Regions from separate parts of the Candidatus Acetatifactor stercoripullorum genome, predicted to be linked through region 3. Evidence: predicted binding sites of a transcription regulator. Region 3 holds the regulator's gene; each other region holds the start of a gene.
The links. The regulator Rex, encoded in region 3, represses fermentation and respiration genes when NADH is low (regulators of the CRP and FNR family bind a similar motif). The targets are predictions, from matches to a motif close to ATTGTTAANTANTTAACAAT.
Positions count from the first base shown of each region.

Region 1: the regulator Rex is predicted to act here: its motif matches at 3,307-3,326, upstream of SHK35_RS05625 (iron-sulfur cluster assembly scaffold protein).
Region 2: the regulator Rex is predicted to act here: its motif matches at 1,799-1,818, upstream of SHK35_RS09875 (acetyl-CoA C-acetyltransferase).

Region 1 is NZ_CALWMU010000013.1:33,943-41,727, reverse strand. Features, by position in the region: gene SHK35_RS05645 (DUF2752 domain-containing protein) at 1-408, opposite strand, end outside; gene SHK35_RS05640 (hypothetical protein) at 419-808, opposite strand; gene SHK35_RS05635 (TM2 domain-containing protein) at 842-1,246, opposite strand; gene SHK35_RS05630 (GGGtGRT protein) at 1,531-2,541, opposite strand; gene SHK35_RS05625 (iron-sulfur cluster assembly scaffold protein) at 2,578-3,270, opposite strand; gene SHK35_RS05620 (ABC transporter ATP-binding protein) at 3,571-4,404, opposite strand; gene SHK35_RS05615 (ABC transporter permease) at 4,404-5,321, opposite strand; gene SHK35_RS05610 (ABC transporter substrate-binding protein) at 5,541-6,581, opposite strand; gene SHK35_RS05605 (UDP-N-acetylglucosamine pyrophosphorylase) at 6,689-7,357, opposite strand; gene SHK35_RS05600 (DNA topoisomerase) at 7,397-7,785, opposite strand, start outside.
Region 2 is NZ_CALWMU010000030.1:14,702-22,486, forward strand. Features, by position in the region: gene hpf (ribosome hibernation-promoting factor, HPF/YfiA family) at 1-501, shown strand, start outside; gene SHK35_RS09870 (M23 family metallopeptidase) at 630-1,709, shown strand; gene SHK35_RS09875 (acetyl-CoA C-acetyltransferase) at 1,840-3,024, shown strand; gene SHK35_RS09880 (enoyl-CoA hydratase-related protein) at 3,163-3,948, shown strand; gene SHK35_RS09885 (3-hydroxyacyl-CoA dehydrogenase family protein) at 3,997-4,836, shown strand; gene SHK35_RS09890 (acyl-CoA dehydrogenase) at 4,926-6,077, shown strand; gene SHK35_RS09895 (electron transfer flavoprotein subunit beta/FixA family protein) at 6,122-6,904, shown strand; gene SHK35_RS09900 (electron transfer flavoprotein subunit alpha/FixB family protein) at 6,951-7,785, shown strand, end outside.
Region 3 is NZ_CALWMU010000018.1:18,292-26,076, forward strand. Features, by position in the region: gene alr (alanine racemase) at 1-456, opposite strand, end outside; gene SHK35_RS07085 (NAD(P)H-hydrate dehydratase) at 432-1,967, opposite strand; gene SHK35_RS07090 (hypothetical protein) at 2,085-2,708, opposite strand; gene SHK35_RS07095 (redox-sensing transcriptional repressor Rex) at 2,721-3,368, opposite strand; gene SHK35_RS07100 (ABC-F family ATP-binding cassette domain-containing protein) at 3,491-5,404, shown strand; gene SHK35_RS07105 (NADP-dependent isocitrate dehydrogenase) at 5,460-6,668, opposite strand; gene SHK35_RS07110 (GntR family transcriptional regulator) at 6,655-7,374, opposite strand; gene SHK35_RS07115 (2-isopropylmalate synthase) at 7,409-7,785, opposite strand, start outside.

The DNA of each region.
Region 1 (7,785 bases), on a different contig from region 3:
AACATGGAATAGATGTAAAAGCAGATTTTTGATAATCCAATTTGCGGTCAAAAGAACAACCGCGCCATACATATGCCAATTATGGAATCTCCAGCCCCGCACTTTTGCAAAATGCACACGATCCAGGGTCTGTGTCAGCATAAAGCCTCCAAAAAGCACCACGGTATATGGCACAAGAGGATGATACCAGAAGGAAAGCAGTGGCTTTCCCTGCAGTAAGGCCCCAATCGCCCTGGTGCCGCCACATCCGGGGCAATAAATTCCCAAAACATGGTAAAAAAAGCACGGAAAAACCGACAGCTTCGGCATAATAAATTGAAAATATACAAAGATTCCCGCAATACCACCTATCAGGAGAAACCAGCCGGCAAAATAAAGCTGATCCTCCAATGTTTTTTGTTTCTTCATATACTTGATTTTAGTAGTAATATCCGTAGTCGCTTAAAATTGACAGGCCAACCACGCCCAGAATCGTGATAACAAGAGCAATGACAATACCAACGATGGAGCAGATCAAGCCAGCCTTGGCCAAGCCTGTTTTGCCCTGCTTATTGGCAAAAATTGCGCAGACAATTCCGGCAATACCAGGAATGATACCGATATATGCGCTGCAGCAGCCCAGTACAATTGCCAGAATACCCATAACAAGGCTGACAATCGCAAGCACATTGGTCTGCTTGGGCGCCTGCTGAGGTGATGTAGGAGGAACCTGATACTGATTGAAAGAAGTATTGTCCTGATAGTTATTTACAGGTGTACCCTGTCCGTTTTCTGTGTTCTGTCCGTTTTGAAAATTTTGTCCGTCCATCTTCTTCTCCTTTAATAAATTTAATAAGATTCATTATTCACTTAGCAGATTCCCCTGGGCGTCGGTATTGATCTTACCGGTAAGAATCATAATACCTTCGATCAGGCCCCAAATCCATATGCCCAGTACGAGGAATATGCCGATCACAATACAGCTTAATACACATCCCACCAGAGTGAGCACAAGCTGGGTCACAGCCTTCGCAGTATAGCCAAGATAGAAATTATGTACCCCGAAGCATCCTAAGAAAATGCCAAGCAGGCCAGCCGCCATCTTTGACTTGCCGCCGGAAGCCGCTGCAGTATTTGCAACCCTCACACCGCAGTTTAAGCAGACTTCTGCATTGGGTGCAACCGGCTTTCCGCAGTTTTGACAATAGTTTGATCCATGTCCCTTTGCCACGCCGCACTTTACACACATTACAGCTTCATCGGTCATATAAGGCTCTCCACAGTTCTTGCAAAAATACACTTGTTTACTCCTCCCTCCTTTAGTATTGTCAATGAGTAACTATGCAATGAACACTCATCATAGAACATTATACAGCATAATCCTTTACTTTACTAGTAGAAAACGCATAATTATTATGAAAATCTTAAGTAATTTTGAATTTTACCGCAAGAAAACGCACCGGCTGTTTTTTTCATGATAAAAAAGGCGCCGCAGTCTCTTAAACTGCGGCGCATTTCAGGCTCTGTAGCTTATAAATCGAAAAGCATGTCTTAGAATTTTCCAGCCTGTGCAGCTTCCTCGATGGAAACTGCTACAGCTACCGTCATGCCAACCATAGGATTGTTTCCGGCGCCGATCAGTCCCATCATCTCAACATGGGCAGGAACAGAGGAGGAACCTGCGAACTGTGCATCAGAGTGCATACGTCCCATAGTATCTGTCATACCGTAGGAAGCAGGACCTGCAGCCATATTGTCAGGATGCAGGGTACGTCCTGTGCCGCCGCCGGATGCAACGGAGAAATACTTCTTTCCCTGTTCGATACATTCCTTCTTGTAGGTTCCTGCAACGGGATGCTGGAATCTGGTGGGATTGGTAGAGTTTCCGGTAATGGAAACATCAACTCCCTCCTTGTGCATAATAGCAACGCCCTCGCAAACATCATTTGCACCGTAGCAGTTTACCTTCGCGCGCAGTCCGTCGGAGTAAGACTTGCGGAACAATTCCTTTACAGTGTTTGTATAAGGATCATACTCTGTCTCCACAAAGGTAAAGCCGTTGATGCGGGAAATAATCTGTGCAGCGTCTTTTCCAAGACCGTTCAGAATCACACGCAGCGGTTTCTTGCGGACCTTGTTTGCCTTCTCTGCAATACCGATAGCTCCCTCTGCAGCCGCGAAGGACTCATGACCTGCTAAGAAGCAGAAGCATTCGGTCTCCTCCTCCAGCAGCATCTTTCCAAGATTGCCGTGTCCAAGGCCCACCTTACGGGTGTCTGCCACGGAGCCGGGGATACAGAAAGCCTGCAGGCCCTCGCCGATTGCAGCGGCTGCATCCGCCGCTCTTCTGCAGTCTTTTTTGATTGCAATGGCAGCGCCTGTTATGTAAGCCCAGCAGGCATTTTCAAAACAGATGGGCTGAATGCCTTTAATCTGATTGTAAACGTCAAGACCGGCATCCTTGGTGATCTTTTCAGCCTCTTCCAGAGAAGCGATGCCATAGCTGTTTAACACGGAATTGATTTTGTCAATTCTTCTTTCATATGATTCAAATAATGCCATCTTACTTGTCCTCCTAATGAAGTTTCACTTCTACACTTACTCTTTTCTGGGATCGATAATCTTTACTGCATCGGCTACGCGGCCATACTGTCCCTTTGCCTTTTCCCATGCAGTGTTGGGGTCGTCGCCCTTCTTGATGAAATCAGTCATCTTTCCAAGACTTACGAACTGATAACCGATAATCTGATCCTCTGCGTCAAGAGCGATACCTGTTACATAGCCTTCCGCCATTTCCAGGTAACGAGGACCCTTTTTCAGTGTGCCATACATGGTGCCTACCTGGCTTCTTAAGCCCTTGCCCAAATCCTCCAGGCCGGCGCCAACAGGAAGTCCATCCTCTGAAAATGCGCTCTGAGAACGTCCATAAACGATCTGCAGGAACAGCTCTCTCATGGCGGTGTTGATTGCATCACATACCAAGTCTGTATTCAGAGCCTCCATAACGGTTCTGCCAGGCAGGATTTCAGCAGCCATTGCTGCGGAGTGGGTCATACCGGAGCAGCCGATGGTCTCTACCAGAGCCTCCTGAATAATACCCTCCTTAACATTCAGGGTCAGCTTGCAGGCGCCCTGCTGAGGCGCACACCAGCCCACACCATGAGTCAGACCGGAAATATCCTTAACTTCTTTTGCTTTTACCCATTTCGCCTCTTCCGGAATGGGAGCACAGCCGTGAGCAACACCCTGCGCTACTGGACACATTTCTTCAACTTCCTTTGAATAAATCATGTGAAATCTCCTTTCAAATCTGCATCTTACAATATTATTGATAAAATAATATCATAATCCTCGTGTTCATTTTCTCATATTTACACTGAAAAATCCAGAGCATTTTATGATTTTTTACATTTTTTGTAACAGCTTAGCCATAAGTTGCATGACAAGCAAATCATGCTTGCATGAAGTTGCTTGTTGCACAGCTTATGAGCGGAGCGCCCGATAATGAGCAAAGTTAGCTGCGAAGCAGCGAAAAAGCACCATGGGTGCGGCTTTGCGAATGGGCGCCTGCTAAGCTGTTACTTTTACTTTCTACGCCAGCATCATCCGGTCATTTGCAAATTCTCCGCCGCTGACCTCCTCAAACTTCGCCAGCAGGTCCGCCACCTGGAGCGATTTCTTCTCTTCCCCGGACACATCATATATAATTTTTCCCTCGTGCATCATCACAAGGCGGTTTCCCAGGCGGATGGCATCCTTCATATTATGGGTCACCATCAGAGCCGTCAGATGATTTTCGCCAATTATTTTTTCGGTGATTTCCAGCACAATCCTTGCGGTTTTAGGGTCCAGCGCCGCCGTATGCTCATCCAGCATAAGAAGCCTCGGCTGCTGCAGCGTAGCCATCAAAAGGGTAAGGGCCTGTCTCTGCCCGCCGGACAACAGCCCAACCTTTGAGGTCATACGCTCCTCAAGGCCCAGCCCCAGGCTTTTCAGTTTTTCATAATAAAATTCTTTCTCACTTTTTGTGATTCCCCATTTAAGTCCTCTGGCCCGGCCCCTGCGGTAGGCTAAAGCAAGATTCTCCTGAATCTCCATGCCTGCAGCCGTGCCCTTCATAGGATCCTGAAATACTCTGCCCAGGTACTTTGCCCTGGCATGCTCCGGCATGCGTGAAAGGTTCACCTGGACCTTATTTTCCTCTCCATCCTTTGTAAAAAGCATGTCTTCTATAATGATTTTACCGGCATCGATAGGATAGACCCCCGCAATCATGTTAAGCACGGTAGATTTGCCTGCTCCGTTTCCACCGATCACCGTAACAAAATCGCCGTCATTTAAGGTGAGGTTAATGCCGTCTAAGGCGCGTTTTTCATTGATCGTGCCCTTGTTAAAGGTTTTATAAACATTGCTGAGCTCTAACATTACAGATTACCTCCATCTTCCGAGTAAGCCTTATGTACGCGCCATTTGGACGCCGCAACAGGAATGCACAGGGCAAGCGCCACAAAAATAGCGGAAAACAGCTTCATGTCGTTTGCATCCAGACCAATGCGCAGCACCAGCGCACGAATTACAAAGTAAACAACGCTTCCCAGTACTGCAGAAATCAGCTTGGCCCAAAAGCTTATTGCCTTTCTCATAAGCACATCTCCAATGACGATTGCCGCAAGTCCAATCACGATGGCTCCGGTTCCCATTCCGATATCGGCGTATTTCTGCTGCTGGGCTACCAGGGCGCCGGATAAGCCCACCAGCCCGTTGCTCAGTGCAAGCGCGATAATCTTGGTAATTTTCGTGTTACATCCCAGAGCGCGGATCATGTCCTCATTGTTGCCGGTAGCGCGCATGGCGCAGCCAAGCTCTGTTCCAAAAAACCAATACAGCAGAAGAATCAAAACCACTGCTACGGCCAGTCCCACAATCAAGGCTGCCCAGCCGTTGGAGAGTCCCGTAAGATCGCTGAACTGGGAAATCATGGTATCCACCTTCAAAAAAGGAGTGTTGCTTTTTCCCATAACACGCAGATTGATAGACCAAAGTCCCAGCTGCGTCAAAATACCTGCAAGAATTGCAGGAATATCAAAAGCCGTATGCAGCATGCCCGTCACCAGTCCCGCAAGCGCTCCGGCAAGCAGCGCAAGCAGGGAAGCCACAAAGGGGCTGTAACCCTTTTCCACCACAAAGAGGGCGCAGACACAGCCTCCCAGGGCAAAGCTCCCGTCCACTGTCAGGTCTGCAATATCCAAAATCTTATAGGTGATATAGACCCCAAGAACCATAACCCCCCACAAAATACCCTGGGATACCGCTCCCTGCATTTGAATCAAAAATGCACTCATAATCAACCATACCTTTCCTGCTGAAACGCTTTCCTGCTGAAACGCGTCCACGCATTAATGTCTCAAAGATAATAATAAAGAATTTATATCATAAACGCAAGCTATTTTTCATATTATGACGGCAATTTGTGACATCAAAAAGGGGAAGGACAGAAAAGAATCTCCTTCTGCCCTTCCCCTCTTCATTTTATGGTACGCTTCAGACTGTATTTATTTCTTTTATTCATCCAGCACGGACAAATCTACTCCAAGAGCCGCAGCCGTCTCTTCATTTACGGTAAGCTCACACTTGGAGGCGTCAAGATAGCCGATAGGCATTTCTGCAGGAGAAGCTTCTCCTTTCAAAATGGAAACTGCCATTTCTCCTGCAAGGTAGCCCAGCTGGTAATAATCGATACCATAGGTTGCAAGGCCGCCAGCCTCCACCATGCCTGCCTCGCCGCAGATAATGGGAAGTCCGTTGTCGGTGGCAACCATAGATACGGTAGCCATACCTGCCGCTATGGTATTATCGGTAGGCGCATAAATTACGTCCACCTTTCCTACCATAGATTCCACTACGGTCTGAATTTCGTTAGAGCTTGAAACGGTGAAGGTCTCACTGGAAAGTCCCTTTTCCTCGCAGGCTGCAATAGCCATCTCAGCCTGAATCTGAGAATTTGCCTCTGCAGAGCAGTACAAAATGCCTACTCTCTGCGCATCGGGGAAAATTCTGGTGAGCAGATCGATCTGCTCTGTCACAGGGGTCAGATCGGAGGTTCCGGTCACATTGGTTCCGGGAGCCTCATTGTCATTCACCAATCCCGCCTCGGCATAATCCGTGATGGCAGTGCCTACAATGGGAATCTCCGAAGTAGCTCCGGCTACCGCCTGTGCCGCAGGGGTGGCAATGGCGAGAATCAGATCATTCTCCTCGCTTACCAGCTTTGTGGCAATGGTCTGGCATGCGGACTGGTCATTCTGGGCGTTCTGCTGATCTACCTTGTAGCTGATGCCGGAAGCGTCCAGAGCCGCAATAAAGCCTTCGTTGGAAGCATCCAGAGCCGCATGCTCTGTCAGCTGGAGCACACCTACCTTATAGGTCTGTCCGTCTGCTGTCTGCTCTGCAAAAGAAGCGCTCTCCTCTCCCGTCTGGGTCTGGGCAGACGCTTCTGTCTGTTCCTGTGTTGCGCCGCTTTGGGCCGTTTCGCTGCTGGAGCAGGCTGTGAGCATAGACGCAGCCATCACCGCAGCCAGAAAAATAGACACTTTTTTTCTCATAATAAATTCTCCCTTGTATTTATTACTTTAACGCACAAACGTATTAATGCGTTAGTGCAATCTAGCACTAGAAAAAATATACAACAAGGGAGAAAATAAGTCAATGGTTATTTCCTTTTTGCAACAATTTCCTTTTGAGATTTAAAGATGCTGTCAGCCGGAACCACACCTCTTACCATGGAGACAGGGTAGATATTGGAATTTCTTCCCACCACTGTTCCGGGGTTAAGCACGCTGTTGCAGCCTACCTCCACGCAGTCTCCCAGCATAGCTCCCATTTTCTTTAAGCCGGTTTCCAGAAAGTCCTCCTTTCCCTTTACCGTTACAAGGGTCTTGTCGCTTTTTACATTGGAGGTGATGGAGCCTGCCCCCATATGCGCCTTAAAGCCAAGAATGCTGTCCCCTACATAATTGTAGTGGGGAACCTGCACCTTATTAAAGAGAACCACATTTTTCAGCTCTGTGGAATTCCCCACCACAGCGCCCTTTCCCACAATGGCGTTTCCCCGAATGTAGGCACAGTGTCTGATCTCAGCCTCCTCATCGATGATCAGCGGACCATTTAAGCAGGCCGTAGGGGCCACGCGGGCGCTTTTTGCCACCCAGATGTCTTCCCCTCTCTTTTCGTAAAATTCCTCCGGAAGTCTCTTCCCCAGCTCAATGATAAAATCATGAATCTTTGGCAGAACCTCCCAGGGATATTCCGCTCCCGCAAAAAGCTCTGCCGCAATGGTCTCCTTTAGGTCAAACAGATCATAAATTGTAATATTCTCCATATTCTCATTCCTTTCCGCAGACTCATGCTGCCCTATATTTTACTGTTTGCTGCTGTAATTGGCCTCCGCCGCCTGAAACTGGGCGTAAAGCATCCTCTGATTGTTCATCTGTTTTACGATATTGGTTCTTCGTGTCACGAAATCCGACAGCTTTTTCATATATTCCTCGGGAGATATCTTTCCGTCCGCCACAAGGGTAAGTCCCTTTTCCCAGCTTGCGGTCAGGGCCGGGTCAAGAAGGGGCCTGATGGAGCTGTTTACCACATCGTAGACCATCTCGCCCATCAGGGTGGGCGTGAGAACCTGGCTCTTTTTATTCAGTGCAAGGTATTCAATATTTACCAGCTTTTTTAATATTTCCGCCCTGGTGGCGCTGGTGCCGATGCCGCTTCCCTTGATCTGGGCCCGCAGCTCCTCATCCTCAATAA
Region 2 (7,785 bases), on a different contig from region 3:
ATTGACGTAACTCCCGGCTTAAGGGCCGCAGTGGAGGAAAAGATCGGCAAGCTGGACAAGTATTTCAATCCCGATACAGAGGTACATGTAACGTTAAGTGTGGAAAAGGAACGCCAGAAAATCGAGGTTACCATACCGGTGAAGGGAAGCATAATCCGCTCCGAGCAGGTGAGCAATGATATGTATGTCTCCATTGACCTGGTGGAAGAAATTATTGAAAGACAGCTGAAAAAATACAAGAATAAGCTGGTGGACAAGCATCAGGCTGCAGCTTCTTTCAGCAGGCTGTTTGTGGAAAATGATTATATGGACGATGAAGAGATAAAGATTGTCCGCACAAAACGGTTTGACATCAAGCCCATGTATCCTGAGGATGCCTGCATTCAGATGGAGCTTCTGGGCCACAATTTCTTTGTTTTCTGCAATGCGGAAACGGGCCAGGTAAATGTGGTCTATAAGAGAAAGGGAGATACCTACGGGCTGATTGAGCCGGAGGCATAAAGAGAAGAGAAAAAGAAAATATTCTATTATTAAAAAGCGTCGGTTGTGCCGGCGCTTTTTTACGGGATTTTTTTGAGAATAGGGGAAGATTTCACGTCATATATTTTTTTAAGAAAGTGGTGGAGGGGATTGCTATCCGTGATTCATTCCTGCGCATTGTCAGAAGGGCAATCGCCGTAGAAATCATAGGGATTATCTTGCTTGGGGGGATATTTGCAGGAAATGAGCTCAGACAAGGTGAGGCTGCTTTTCCTGCGTCGGGCCAGGCTGCGACTGCAGAGCAGGATTATATAAAATGGGTGGACTTTACAGTATCCTACGAGGCGTTATGCCGGGCTTATGCCTGGGACGTGGACACGCATGGGACGACCCATGAGGTGGATTGGGTTGAGCTTTTGGCCTATACGGCTGCAAAGACAGGAGGAGAATTTGACAGTAAGGCGCTGTCTGTGCTGGAAAAGGCTGCGGAGGCCTTGTCGGAGGGAGAATGCAGTATTGAGGAGCTGGCCGGGGACTTAAAATATTATTCCTACTATTACGAGGCCTATGATGCAGTACTTGGAGGAATGGTGGGGGAGTATGAGGAGGAGATGGAGGACGAGAACGGGGAAATGAAATACCAGTCCAGGTATGGCTTGAAGGCATATTTCCCTCTGGCCCGCGGCTTTGACTATTCCCATTATGATGATTTTGGGGTGGGACGCAGCTACGGGTACAAGAGAAAGCATCTTGGGCATGACATGATGGGACTTACGGGTACACCCATCATGGCTGTGGAGTCCGGGTATGTGGAAGCGTTAGGGTGGAACCAGTACGGCGGCTGGCGCATCGGCATCCGGAGCTTTGACGGCAGACGCTACTACTATTACGCCCATTTAAGACAAAACTACCCTTATGCAGAAAATCTGGAGGAGGGAAGCATTGTCACTGCTGGAGATGTCATCGGCTACATGGGACATACCGGGTACAGCACCACGGAAAATGTAAACAACATAGAAGTGACACATCTGCACTGGGGGCTGCAGCTGATCTTTGACGAATCCCAGAAGGAGGGAAATAATGAAATCTGGATCGACCTCTATGCGCTCACAAGATTTTTGGCGAAGCACACGCAGCCTGCACAGAAGGTGGAGGGCACCAAGGAATGGGTCAGAACAAACGACATTATCGACCCGAGCGTAGAGGAGGCGCTTCAGGCGGGGAGCTGAGCAAAATAACAGTTTGGTCCGCGCCTGTTATTTTTTTGTCAAAAGGCATTGCAAAAGAGCCTGCCCTATGATAAAATAAGCACAGTGGCAATGACAAAAAAATAACAATCATTGATTGGAGGAAAAACAAATGGCAAAGAAAGTTGTATTGGCGGGTGCCTGCCGTACTGCTATCGGCACAATGGGCGGTACGCTCAGCACCACTCCCGTAGTTGAGCTCGGCGCAATCGTAATCAAAGAGGCTTTGAAGAGAGCGGGAGTTGCCCCCGAGGCTGTGGATCAGGTTTACATGGGCTGTGTAATCCAGGCGGGACAGGGACAGAACGTTGCCCGTCAGGCTTCCATCAAAGCCGGACTTCCCATTGAAGTGCCTGCAGTAACCATGAATGTAGTGTGCGGCTCCGGCTTGAACTGTGTAAACCAGGCGGCTCAGATGATTATGGCGGGAGATGCCGATATTGTAGTTGCCGGCGGAATGGAGAATATGTCCATGGCTCCCTATGCGATTCCTCAGGGCCGCTATGGTTACCGTATGGGCAATGCAACCCTGGTGGACACCATGATTAAGGATGCTCTGTGGGACGCATTCAATGATTATCATATGATAAAGACGGCGGACAATATCTGCGAGGAATGGGGACTTACCCGTGAAGAGCTGGATGAGTTTGCTTTAAAGAGCCAGCAGAAGGCAGAGGCGGCGCAGAAGAGCGGAGCGTTCAAGGCAGAGATCGTTCCCGTTGAAGTAAAGAAGAAAAAGGAAACCATTGTTTTTGATACAGATGAAGGCCCCAGACATGGCTCTACCATGGAAGGCCTGGCAAAGCTTCGTCCCATCAATCCGGGCGGTTTTGTCACCGCAGGAAACGCTTCCGGCATCAATGACGGCGCAGCGGCTATCGTAGTGATGAGCGAAGAGAAGGCAAAGGAGCTTGGCGTAAAGCCTATGGCAACCTTTGTGGCAGGCGCTCTTGCAGGCGTTCGCCCTGAGGTGATGGGAATCGGCCCCGTGGCTGCAACAAAGAAGGTAATGGCAAAGACCGGCATGAAGATTGAGGACTTTGACATCATTGAGGCAAATGAGGCTTTTGCAGCGCAGTCTGTTGCAGTAGGCAAGGACCTTGGCATTGATGTGGATAGACAGCTCAATCCCAACGGAGGCGCCATCGCGCTGGGACATCCTGTGGGAGCGTCAGGATGCCGTATCCTTGTGACCCTGCTGCATGAGATGCAGGCAAAGGGCGCAAAGACGGGTCTTGCTACGCTGTGCATCGGCGGCGGCATGGGCTGTGCTACCATTGTTAAAATAGAAGATTAAGGCTCTGGCAGGGGCGTACCCTGCGATAAAGGCGGAAAAGCATTTGTCCTGCGCACAGGCAGGCAAATGCCTTTTCGACTTTTTTCATGCCGTCACAATTTTAAATGCGCTAAGAGCGGCGCAGAAATGAGGAGAACCATGGAATATATTTTATATGAGCAGAAGGGCAGCTATGCCATTATCACCATCAACCGGGAAAAGGCTTTAAACGCGCTGAATTCCACAGTGCTGGAGGAGCTGGATCAGACCCTGGATATGGTAAATTTAGAAGAGGTGAGAGCGCTGATTCTCACGGGCGCCGGAGAAAAGTCCTTTGTGGCAGGCGCGGACATCGGCGAGATGAGCACCCTGACCAAGGCGCAGGGAGAGGCTTTCGGCAAGAAGGGAAATGATGTTTTTCGCAAAATAGAGACCTTCCCCATCCCGGTGATCGCAGCGGTAAACGGCTTTGCCCTGGGCGGCGGCTGTGAGCTTTCCATGAGCTGTGACATCAGGATTTGTTCCGACAACGCAGTGTTCGGACAGCCTGAGGTGGGACTTGGAATCACGCCCGGCTTTGGAGGAACCCAGAGGCTGGCTCGTCTGGTGGGGGCCGGCATGGCAAAGCAGATGATTTATACCGCACGAAACATTAAGGCGGAGGAGGCTTACAGAATCGGCCTGGTAAATGCGGTGTATCCGAAGGAGGAGTTGCTTCCCGCTGCGGAGAAGATGGCTGCAGGCATTGCAAAGAATGCGCCTATCGCGGTGCGCAACTGCAAAAAGGCAATCAATGAGGGCCTTGACGTGGATATGGACCAGGCTCTTGTGATCGAGGAGAAGCTTTTCGGAGACTGCTTTGAGACCCAGGATCAGAGGTATGGCATGGCGTTTTTCTTAGACAAAAATAAGGAAAAGGTGAAGGAGCCCTTCAAAAACTGCTAAGAGCAAAATAAGCAAAGAGAACATAGAAAGCATAAGGAGGAAATTTCAATGAAGGTTGGTATTATCGGAGCGGGCACCATGGGTGCCGGAATCGCACAGGCTTTTGCCATGACGGACGGATATGAGGTATGCTTATGCGATATCAAGCAGGAATTTGCAGACGGCGGCAAGGGCAGGATTTTAAAGAACTTGAATTTCTTAGTGGGCAAGGAGAAGCTTACCCAGGAGAAGGCAGACGCCATCGCTGCAAAGATTGTGACGGGACTTAAGGATATCTGCACGGACTGTGATCTGGTGATCGAGGTAGCTCCTGAAAACATGGAGATTAAGAAAACTACTTTTAAAGAGCTGCAGGATATTGTAAAGCCTGACTGCATTTTTGCAACCAACACCTCATCCCTTTCCATCACAGAGATAGGAGCGGGCCTTGACAGACCTATGATCGGTATGCACTTCTTCAATCCTGCGGACAGAATGAAGCTGGTGGAGGTGATCGCAGGCGAGAACACACCTGCAGAGCTGGTGGAGAAGATCAAGGGAATCGCTGCAGAGATCGGCAAGACTCCCGTTGAGGTAAAGGAAGCGCCTGGATTTGTGGTAAACAGAATTTTGATCCCCATGATCAACGAGGCTATCGGCATCTATGCTGACGGCACTGCAAGCGCATCGGATATTGACGAGGCTATGAAGCTTGGCGCAAATCATCCCATGGGACCTTTGGCACTGGGAGATCTGGTAGGTCTTGACATTGTGCTGGCTATCATGGAGGTAATCCAGAACGAAACAGGAGATCCCAAGTATCGTCCTCATCCCCTGCTCCGCAAGATGGTTCGTGCGGGCAAGCTGGGAAGAAAGACCGGAAAGGGCTTCTACGATTATACAAAATAGGCGGATTTGATCAGCGGCGCGGAGGGCAACCTCAGCGCTGCAAGTCTGCTTTCTGAATACAAAAACAACGTTATGGAGGAATTAAAATCATGGATTTTACCTTAAAGAAAGAACATGAAATGGCACGGACGCTCTTTCAGGAGTTTGCGGAAAAGGAAGTGAAGCCCCTGGCCCAGGAGGTGGATGAGACAGAACAGTTTCCCAGAGTGACCGTTGACAAAATGGCGAAATGTGGATTTTTGGGAATTCCTGTTCCCAAGGAGTACGGCGGACAGGGCTGTGATCCCCTCACCTATGTAATGTGCGTGGAGGAGCTGTCCAAGGTGTGCGGCACCACGGGCGTTATCGTATCCGCACACACCTCTCTTTGCTGCGATCCCATTCTCACCTTCGGCACTGAGGAGCAGAAGCAGAAGTATCTGGTTCCTCTGGCAAAGGGAGAAAAGCTGGGAGCCTTCGGCCTTACTGAGCCCGGAGCAGGCACGGACGCCCAGGGCCAGCAGACAAAGGCGGTTTTGGACGGCGACGAGTATGTGATCAACGGCTCCAAGATTTTTATCACCAACGGTAAGGAGGCCGACGTCTATGTGATTTTTGCAGTGACCGGCATGATTGAAAAGCGAGGCAGAATGATTAAGGAGATTTCTTCTTTTATCGTAGAAAAGGGAACGCCCGGATTCAGCTTCGGAACCAAGGAAAAGAAGATGGGTATCCGCGGCTCCTCCACCTATGAGCTGATCTTTACCGACTGCAGAGTGCCCAAGGAGAATCTCTTAGGCAAGCTGGGACAGGGCTTTAAGATTGCAATGCACACCCTGGACGGCGGACGTATCGGTATTGCGGCTCAGGCTCTCGGCATTGCGGAGGGCGCTCTTGACAGAACCATCGCCTACACTAAAGAGAGAAAGCAGTTTGGCAGATCCATTGCAGCACAGCAGAACACCCAGTTCCAGCTGGCGGATATGGCAACCAAGGTAGAGGCGGCTAAGCTTCTGGTATACAAGGCGGCAATGGCAAAGGCTACCCAGAAGGAATATGGATTTGAAGCGGCACAGGCAAAGCTGTATGCGGCAGAGGTTGCCATGGAGGTGACCACCAAGGCTGTACAGCTGCACGGCGGATATGGTTACACCAGAGAGTACGATGTGGAACGCATGATGCGCGATGCAAAGATCACCGAGATTTACGAGGGAACAAGCGAAGTTCAGAGAATGGTGATCTCCGCGGCTCTGCTTAAGTAGGCCAAAACAGGAAGAAATCTATAGAAAATAAGGAGAGAAAACACATGAAAATCGTTGTTTGCATTAAACAGGTTCCCGACACCAAGGGCGGCGTAAAGTTTAATCCCGACGGCACCCTGGACAGAGCGGCCATGATGACCATAATGAACCCTGACGACAAGGCGGGCTTAGAGGCCGCTTTAAGATTGAAGGATCAGTACGGTGCGGAGGTTACCGCCCTCACCATGGGTCTGCCCAAGGCGGCAGATGTTTTGAGAGAGGCTATGGCTATGGGAGCCGACAAAGGAATCCTGGTAACGGACAGAGTTCTCGGCGGCGCGGACACATGGGCTACCTCCCAGACCCTGGCAGGCGCTCTGCGCAATCTGGAGTATGATCTGATTATCACCGGGCGTCAGGCTATCGACGGCGATACCGCACAGGTAGGCCCTCAGATTTCCGAGCACCTGAACATTCCCGTTATTTCCTACGCCCAGAAAATCCAGATCGAGGGAGACAGCGTGATTGTAGAGCGTCAGTTTGATGACAGATATCATGTTCTCAAGGCAAAAATGCCTTGCCTGATCACAGCTCTGGCAGAGTTAAACGAGCCCCGTTACATGACCCCCGGCGGTATTTTTGACGCCTGCAGCGCAGAGATTACCGTGTGGGGCAGAAACGATCTGAAGGATGTAGAGGACTCCAATCTTGGCTTAAAGGGATCGCCTACCCAGATCGCAAAGGCTTCCGATAAGGTGAGAAAGGGCGCCGGTGAGAAGGTTTCCCTTGATCCTGCAGAGTCTGTTGATTACATTGTTGGCAAGCTGAAGGAAAAGCATGTAATTTAAAGATGAAAATTCTTTCCCGATATGATACATGAATGGAGGATATGAAATGAACTTAGAAGAATATAAAGGCGTATATGTCTTTGCCCAGCAGGTAGACAACGTAATTAACAGCATTGCCTTTGAGCTGATCGGAAAGGGAAAAGACCTTGCAGATACTCTTGGAACAGAGGTGACCGCCGTGCTGGTGGGAAGCGGCGTAAAGGAGCTTGCGGACGAGCTTGCTGAATATGGCGCGGACCGGGTGATCGTAGTGGACGATCCTGAGCTGAAGGAATACAGAACGGAGCCCTATGCCCATGCGCTGGCATCCGTAATTGAAAAATATAAGCCGGAGATTTTCCTGGTGGGCGCAACGGCCATCGGCCGTGACCTGGGCCCCAGGGTTTCCGCAAGAGTCCACACGGGACTGACTGCAGACTGCACCCAGCTGGAAATCGGTGATTTCCCCATGAATCCCATTCCTGGAAAGGAGCAGAAGCACAATCAGCTTCTGATGACCCGTCCTGCATTCGGCGGCAATACCATTGCAACCATTGCCTGCCCTGATTTCCGGCCCCAGATGGCTACTGTCCGTCCCGGCGTTATGCAGAAGCGCCCTAAGGTGGAAGGGGCAAAGGCTAATGTGGAGGAATTTAATCCCGGCTTTACGCCCAACAAAAACTATGTGGAAATTCTGGATATCGTAAAGGCAGTGAGCGATACGGTGGATATTATGGACGCTAAGATTCTGGTATCCGGCGGCCGCGGCGTGGGAAGCGCAGAAAACTTCAAGCTCCTGGACGATCTGGCGGCAGTGCTTGGCGGCACCGTAAGCTGCTCCCGTGCAGTGGTGGATGCAGGCTGGAAGCCCAAGGACCTTCAGGTGGGACAGACAGGAAAGA
Region 3 (7,785 bases):
CTCATCGTCTGGCATAATGCCAATCCTGCCCATTCCCGTATCTACCTTCACATGCACCTTAAGGCGCTTTCCCGCCGCTTTTGCCCCTTGGGACAACGCCTTAAGGGAGTCCTCCCGGAACACTGCCGGACGAATTTCCCATCTTGCAAGCATTTCATAAGAATCGGGAAAGGCATAGCCCAGAATAAGGATGGGCTTTTTGATTCCCGCGCGCCGCAGCTTGTAAGCTTCCTCCACCGTAGCCACAGCAAAGCCGTACAGAAAATCAAGCCCCTCAAGGCGTCTGGCAATGGGAACGCTGCCATGCCCATAGCCGTCTGCCTTGACCACGCCCAGCATTTTTGTATGCGCTCCGATCTGCTTTTTCATGCTGCACATGTTTTCCACAATAGCATCCAGATTTATCTCCACATACCCTCTCTGACAGGCCTTTAATTTCTCGTTCCATTCGTCCATCTGATTTCTTTCCTTTGCGTATCCTGGCAAAATGCCATATTTTCAATAATGTCTCCCGCCATCAGGCCGTGTTCACCGCATCTGCAGGCTGCCTTGTCTCCCGCCCTTGCATGCAGACACACGCCTGCGGCAGCGGCCTCAAAGGGTTCCATCCCCTGTGCACACAGTCCGGCTATCACCCCCGCCAAAACGTCGCCGCTTCCAGCGGTTGCCATGCCGCTGTTGCCCGCCAGATTTACGCACACAGTCCCATCTTCCCGACACACAAAGGTACGGGCATCCTTTACCACTAAGACGGCGTGAAGCCTTTCTGCAAGCCTTACTCCTGCATCAGGCAGATTTTCCTTAAGCTCCTGTATCGTTTTCCCCATAAGTCTGGAAAGCTCTCCCACATGGGGTGTCAGAATCATCCTTCTGCCCGCCGCCCCCTGTCTGGATAGCTCCTGAAAAAATGTGTTCTCCTCAGAAAGCAGGTTCAAGGCATCTGCGTCCAGCACCAGGGGAAGGCTGCTTTCAAAGATCAGGCTCCGCAAAAGCTCCAGGGCCTGCTTTCCAGTGGAAAGTCCGGGGCCGGCGGCAATCACATCCGCCCACTTAAGACTCTGCAAAAGCTCCTTTGGGCTCCCAAGCAAAGCCTCCGGCACCTGCTGCTGCAGAATCACTCTGTTTTCCTCTGGCGTGATCACCTTGACCATACCGGCACCTATCCGATAGGCAGCCCTGGCAGCCAGCACTGCAGCACCCGCCATATTCCTGCTGCCCGCCGCCAAAACCACCTTGCCAAAGGTGCCCTTATTGCCCGCCAGGTCCCGAGGGGGCAGAAGGCTCTCTGCATCTTCGTCATAGCAAAACATCTGCGGCTTTCTTCCAAAAAAACTGGCTTCGCCGATTCCAACGCCGTCTACCTTCACCTCTCCGCAGTAAAGACAGCCCGGATACAGGGCAAGCCCTCTTTTCAAAAATCCAAAGGTCACCGTCATATCCGCCCTCACGGCTGTTCCCAGCACCCGTCCGGTGTCAGAATCAATGCCGCTTGGAACGTCCAGAGCTATCTTATACCCCGAAAGGCTGTTAAAGGTTTCTATGGCCTGGGCGAACTCTCCCTTCACCTCTCTGGAAAGTCCTACTCCGAATAAAGCGTCTATTAAAATAGTATATTCCTCCCTGAAAGGTTTGCTGCCTGTTTTCACAGGATAATTTTGCAGAATGGCAGACTGCTTCTCCCACTGTGGAGAAGCCTTTTTTCTTTCTCCCACATGCCATATCTCCACCTCCCAGGACTCCTCTGCAAGAAGCCTGGCCAATGCAAGTCCGTCTCCGCCATTGTTCCCCATCCCGGTAAGAATCAGCACTCTTTTCCTCTGATCCCGGCATTTTTTCATAATCTTCCGGATTTCTCCAAGTGCCGCCAGTGCCGCTCTCTCCATAAGCACCATGCCCGGAATGCCGATTCTTTCTATGGTATTGCGGTCATATTCTTTCATTTCCTCTGCAGTGACCAGATATTTCATATTTGCCTCATTTCTGCGCTGTCCTTTGCGCATTCCAAGTATAAAACAAAAAGGACTGTTCTGCAACAATCCTTTTTATTCACGATACAGGAAGCCCGCAAAGCATGGTTCCCATTGTTATTTTTCCGAAGAATTCTCCGGAAGCATGCTCATATCAAACAAATCCACCACATCCGCTCCGAACACATCGTGCATATAGGAATAGATTTCCTGATTCTGCTGCTCCATCTCCTGTCTGCGGATCAGATTCTTTTTTAAGTCAATCCTGACCTGCGTCACCCAGTCCGTAATCTCCTGAATAGCCCCTTGGTTTTCCTTCATGGTCCTATAACAGCATTCCATGGTAAAGAGCATCAGTTGAAAATTGACTCGGTCAATCTCCCCGGGCAATTCAAGCATCTCGTCCTGATATTTTTCCAGCTTTTCATTGCACTCTGCAATCAGGCGCTTGTTGTCCTCTATTTTCTGCTCCAGGGCGGCATTTTGGCTTTGCTCTGCCTCATTGACCATAGGCACAATCTCGCTCATCAGCTTCTTTTTCAGCTTCCTGATTTCCTTGGACTCTGTATTGAGCTTTCCCTGTCTGCGCAAAAGCTCATTGAGGTGTTCTGTCAGCTCTCCTGCAGCTGTCCTGCCCGTCTCGTCCAGCAGCCGGTACCATTTATTGTCCAGCGTCAATATTGGAATTTTTTTCCCTTGAAGGGCCCCTGAAAAAATTTCCTTTTTATCCTCGCTCCCCATAGCTTCCTCCTGCTATGCTTTATCCTTTTCCCGCTTATAACAGCCGATATTATAGGATAGCTTCATCAAGCTGTCGGAGAGATGCACGTTTTCCACCTGAATCCCTTCCGGCACATTCAAATCCACATGAGCAAAATTCCAGATTGCCCGGATTCCATTTGCCACAAGCCTCTCCGCCACTTCCTCCGCACCCGATTTGGGAATGGTAAGCACGGCGATATCGATATCGTTCTCCTTTACAAAGCGCTCCATCTCCTCCATGGGCATAACCTTTACCCCTCTGACGTCCTTGCCCACAAGCGCTGGATTTTTGTCAAACATTCCCCGGAAAATAAAGCCTCGCCGCTCAAAATTCAGGTAATTTCCCAGCGCCTGTCCTAAATTTCCCGCTCCTATTATAATAAAGTTATGCTTCTCATCCAGCCCGAGAATCTTGCCGATTTCCCTATAGAGATATTCCACATTATAACCATAGCCCTGTTGTCCAAAGCCGCCAAAATTATTAAAATCCTGCCGAATCTGGGATGCCGTCACCTTCATCAGCTCGCTTAACTCCTGGGAGGATATCCGCTCAACCCCTTCATCCTTAAGCTCTCCCAGATAACGGAAATATCTTGGCAGACGGCTGATGACAGCTTGAGAAATTTCTTTTTCTTCCAAAGATACTACCTCCAAACTATTTTATAAAATTATTATAGACGAATGTTAAAAACTTGTCAATGAATTGACAGGATTATTTCTCCAAGGTAAAATATTATGATACTATTGAGGAGGAATAAATTATGATACTCTCCTGTCAAAATATATCCAAGGCATTTGGCGAAAACAAAGTATTGGAAAATATCAGCTTCCATATAGAAGATTATGAAAAGGCCGCCATCGTAGGCATAAACGGCGCGGGCAAAACTACGCTTCTGCGCATTATCGTGGGTGAGCTTAAACCCGACCAGGGTGGCGCAGTGCTCTCTAAGGACAAGACGCTGGGGTATCTTGCCCAAAACAGCGAGCCGGATACCTCCCGTTCTATTTATGAGGAGCTTTTGTCTGTGAAGCAGGAGCTCATCGATCTGGAGGAGCGCATGCGGGAATGTGAGGAAAGCATGAAGTCTGCGGACGATGGCCGGCTGGAGGAGCTGATGCGGGAGTACTCTGCTCTCACCCATGCCTTTGAAACCAAAAACGGCTATTCCTACAAAAGCGAGATTATGGGCGTGCTGAAGGGGCTTGGCTTTCAGGAAGAGGAATTTGCAAAGCCCGTCTCCACCCTCTCCGGAGGCCAGAAAACCAGAGTTGCCCTGGGGCGGCTGCTTTTACAGAAGCCGGATTTGATTATTTTGGATGAGCCCACCAACCATCTGGACATGAATTCCATTTCCTGGCTGGAAACCTATCTGATGAATTATAGGGGCGCTGTGCTGGTTGTGTCCCATGACCGTTTCTTTTTGGACCGCATTGCCCAAAAGATCATAGAAATCGACCAGACAAAGTCCACAACCTTTTTGGGCAACTACTCTGCCTATGCGGAAAAGAAGGAAAGGCTTAGGGCTGCAGCCTGGAATGCCTACATGAATCAGCAGCGGGAAATCAAGCATCAGGAGGCGGTCATCGAAAAGCTGCGCTCCTTCAACCGGGAAAAATCCATCAAACGGGCGGAAAGCCGGGAAAAGCTGCTGGATAAGATGGACGTGATCGAACGGCCCACAGAGGCAAGGGCGGACATGAAGCTTACCCTTACCCCCCGCAGGGAGAGCGGAAAGGATGTGCTTTCGGTGGAGGGCTTAAGCAAAAGCTTCGATGGACACACCCTGTTTCAGGATGTAAGCTTTGAACTGAAAAAAGGGGAGCATACAGCCATTATCGGAGATAACGGCACGGGAAAGACCACCCTGCTCAAAATACTCAACGGCCTGCTTCCTGCTGACAGCGGCTCCTTCCGTCTGGGCGCCAATGTAGAGATCGGTTACTACGATCAGGAGCATCATGTGCTGCACAGTGAAAAAACTCTTTTTGAGGAAATTTCCGACGAGTATCCTAATCTCTCCAACACAGAAATCCGCAATGTGCTGGCCGCCTTTCTCTTTACGGGGGACGATGTATTCAAGCGCATTGCAGATTTAAGCGGCGGAGAACGGGGACGGGTATCTCTGGCAAAGCTGATGCTTTCCAACGCCAATTTCCTGATTCTGGATGAGCCTACCAATCATCTGGATATCATGTCAAAGGAGATTTTGGAAGACGCCTTAAACCAGTATCAGGGCACAGTCCTCTACGTCTCCCACGACCGCTATTTTATCAACAAGACCGCCCACCGCATTTTAGAGCTCACGGCCTGTCGGTTTGTCAATTACATTGGAAATTATGATTATTATCTGGAAAAAAGAGATACCGTCAGGGCTTCCTTTGCTCCCGCTGACGTTTCTGCCCCCTCTTTGGCCCCTTCCTCTTCCGAAGCAAAGCAGGACTGGAAAGCCCAAAAGGAGGAGCAGGCCCGGATTCGGAAAAAGGAAAACGATTTAAAAAAATGTGAGGAAAAAATTGCCGCACTGGAAGAGCAGCTTGGGCGGCTGCGCGCACAGCTTTCCGACCCTTCCCTGGGCACCCAGGCCGCAAAGCTTATGGAGCTTACGAAGGAACAGGAACAGGTGGATGCACAGCTGGAAGCCTTATATGAAGAATGGGAAATCCTGGCAAGATAAGCCGGGATTTCCCATTCTTTTTCTGAAAAATCTGCAATATTTCCTTAATGTTTTCCTACAGAAGAGTCTCCAGCGTTTCACGTATCGCCTGAATAAATTCCAGGGAGTTTAAAATCACAGGATTTTCACAGGTGGAAATCAGAGAAAGGCTCTTGGTCATCTTTCCATCCTCCACCGTCTTTATGCAGGCCTTCTCCAGCTTGTCCGCAAACGCGCAAAGCGCCTCATTGCCGTCCAGCTCCCCTCTCTTTTTCAGAGCGCCGGTCCATGCAAAGATGGTAGCGATGGAATTGGTGGAGGTCTCTTCTCCCTTCAGATGCTTATAATAATGGCGCTGTACGGTGCCGTGAGCCGCTTCGTACTCATAGGCTCCACTTGGAGAAACCAGCACGGAGGTCATCATAGACAAATCTCCGTAAGCGGTTGCCACCATATCCGACATCACATCTCCGTCATAATTCTTGCAGGCCCAGATAAATCCTCCCTCGGAGCGGATCACCCGCGCCACCGCATCATCGATCAGGGTATAAAAATAAGTAATCCCCTGTTTTTCAAATTTTTCCTTGTACTCTGTATCATAAATTTCCTGGAAGATATCCTTAAAGGTGTGGTCATATTTCTTGGAAATCGTGTCCTTTGTGGCAAACCACAGATCCTGCTTGGTATCCAGCGCATACCCGAAGCATGCTCTTGCAAAGCTGGAAATGGACTTTTCCGTATTATGGATGCCCTGAAGAATTCCAGGTCCCTCAAAATTGTGAATCAGCTCTCTTACTTCCGTGCCGTCTGCCGCCGTGTAAACAAGCTCCGCCCTGCCCGGTCCCGGCACCTTGATCTCTGTGTTTTTATACACATCGCCGTAGGCATGACGGGCAATGGTGATGGGCTTTGTCCAGTTTTTCACATAAGGCACAATCCCCTTTATCAGGATGGGTGCGCGAAATACGGTACCGTCAAGAATGGCGCGGATAGTGCCATTTGGGCTCTTCCACATTTCCTTCAGATGATATTCCTGCATCCGGGCGCCGTTTGGCGTAATGGTTGCGCACTTTACGGCCACACCGTACTTTAAGGTTGCCTTTGCGGAATCCACCGTCACCTGGTCGTCGGTCTCATTCCTGTGCTCCAGGCCCAGATCATAATACTCTGTCTTCAGGTCAATGTAGGGAAGCAAAAGCTCATCCTTGATCATCTTCCAGAGAATTCTGGTCATTTCGTCTCCATCCATTTCCACAAGAGGCGTTGTCATCTTAATTTTTTCCATTTGCTTCGGTCTCCTTTTCTTGTTTCCCGTAGGCTTCATTCAGCCCGTTTTTTACCATATTTTCATAGGCATTTATCATATGGCGGTTTGCAAGCTGCTCTGCCAGCCCGGCGTTTCCCGCCTTGATTGCCTCTAAAAGCTCTTCATGCTCATCATTGGACTTAGGCCCTCTGTCTGCGCTGGAAAGGGTTTTTCTGCGCACCCGCAGCACATACTGGTGAAAATCCTTCAGCTGATGCTCCAGTATCTTACTGCTGCAGGCCTCATATAAAATGTCATGGAAGCGGTTATCCAGCTCCGCCAGCTGCTCCAAATGTCCTTTTTCTGCGTGAAACCGGGCCAGATAAACGTTCTCCTCCAGCTCCTCAAGCTGCTCCTTTGTAATGTGCTCCGTGGCCCATCTGGCACACAGGCCTTCCAAAAGCGAACGGATCATATAAATATCCTTCACATCCTTTTGGGTGATGCCCGTCACATAGGCTCCCTTGTTGGGAATAATCTGAATCAGGCCTTCCAGCTCCAGCTGCCTGAAAGCCTCCCTCACAGGTGTTCTGCTGACTCCCAGCTCTTCGCCTATGGCAACCTCCCGAAGTTCTTCATGCTCCTCATATTTTCCGTTGAGAATATCTTCCCTGAGCCGGTGAAATACCCGGCCCCGCAGGGAGTACTTGTCCGTTACCTCCTGCTTCACATCATACTTGCTCACTTTTCATGCCTTTCCGATAAGCCTTGCTTTGGGCTTATTCACCAATGGTTATGTTTTTCTCCAGACATATACGGTTTAAACAGGCTACGATCTCCTCGTCCGTAAGCACGGTCACCCGTCCTCCCGCATATTCCTCGTCCACCCATTTCTTGATCTCTTTTACCAGCTCACTGGTTTTATCCACCTGCTTGTCTCCTTTAAGCTTGTAATAAGTGTTGATCCAGTGGGCTATGCCTGCCAGTCCCGAGGTGTTGGAGACGGCGCACAGCACCGGGCGGTTCAAAAACTTCTCTGTGTCAAAAATATTGTAAATCTCTTCATTTTTCAACAATCCGTCCGCATGTATCCCCGCTCTGGTCACATTGAAATTCTTGCCCACAAAAGGAGTTCTGGGCGGAATCTGATATCCGA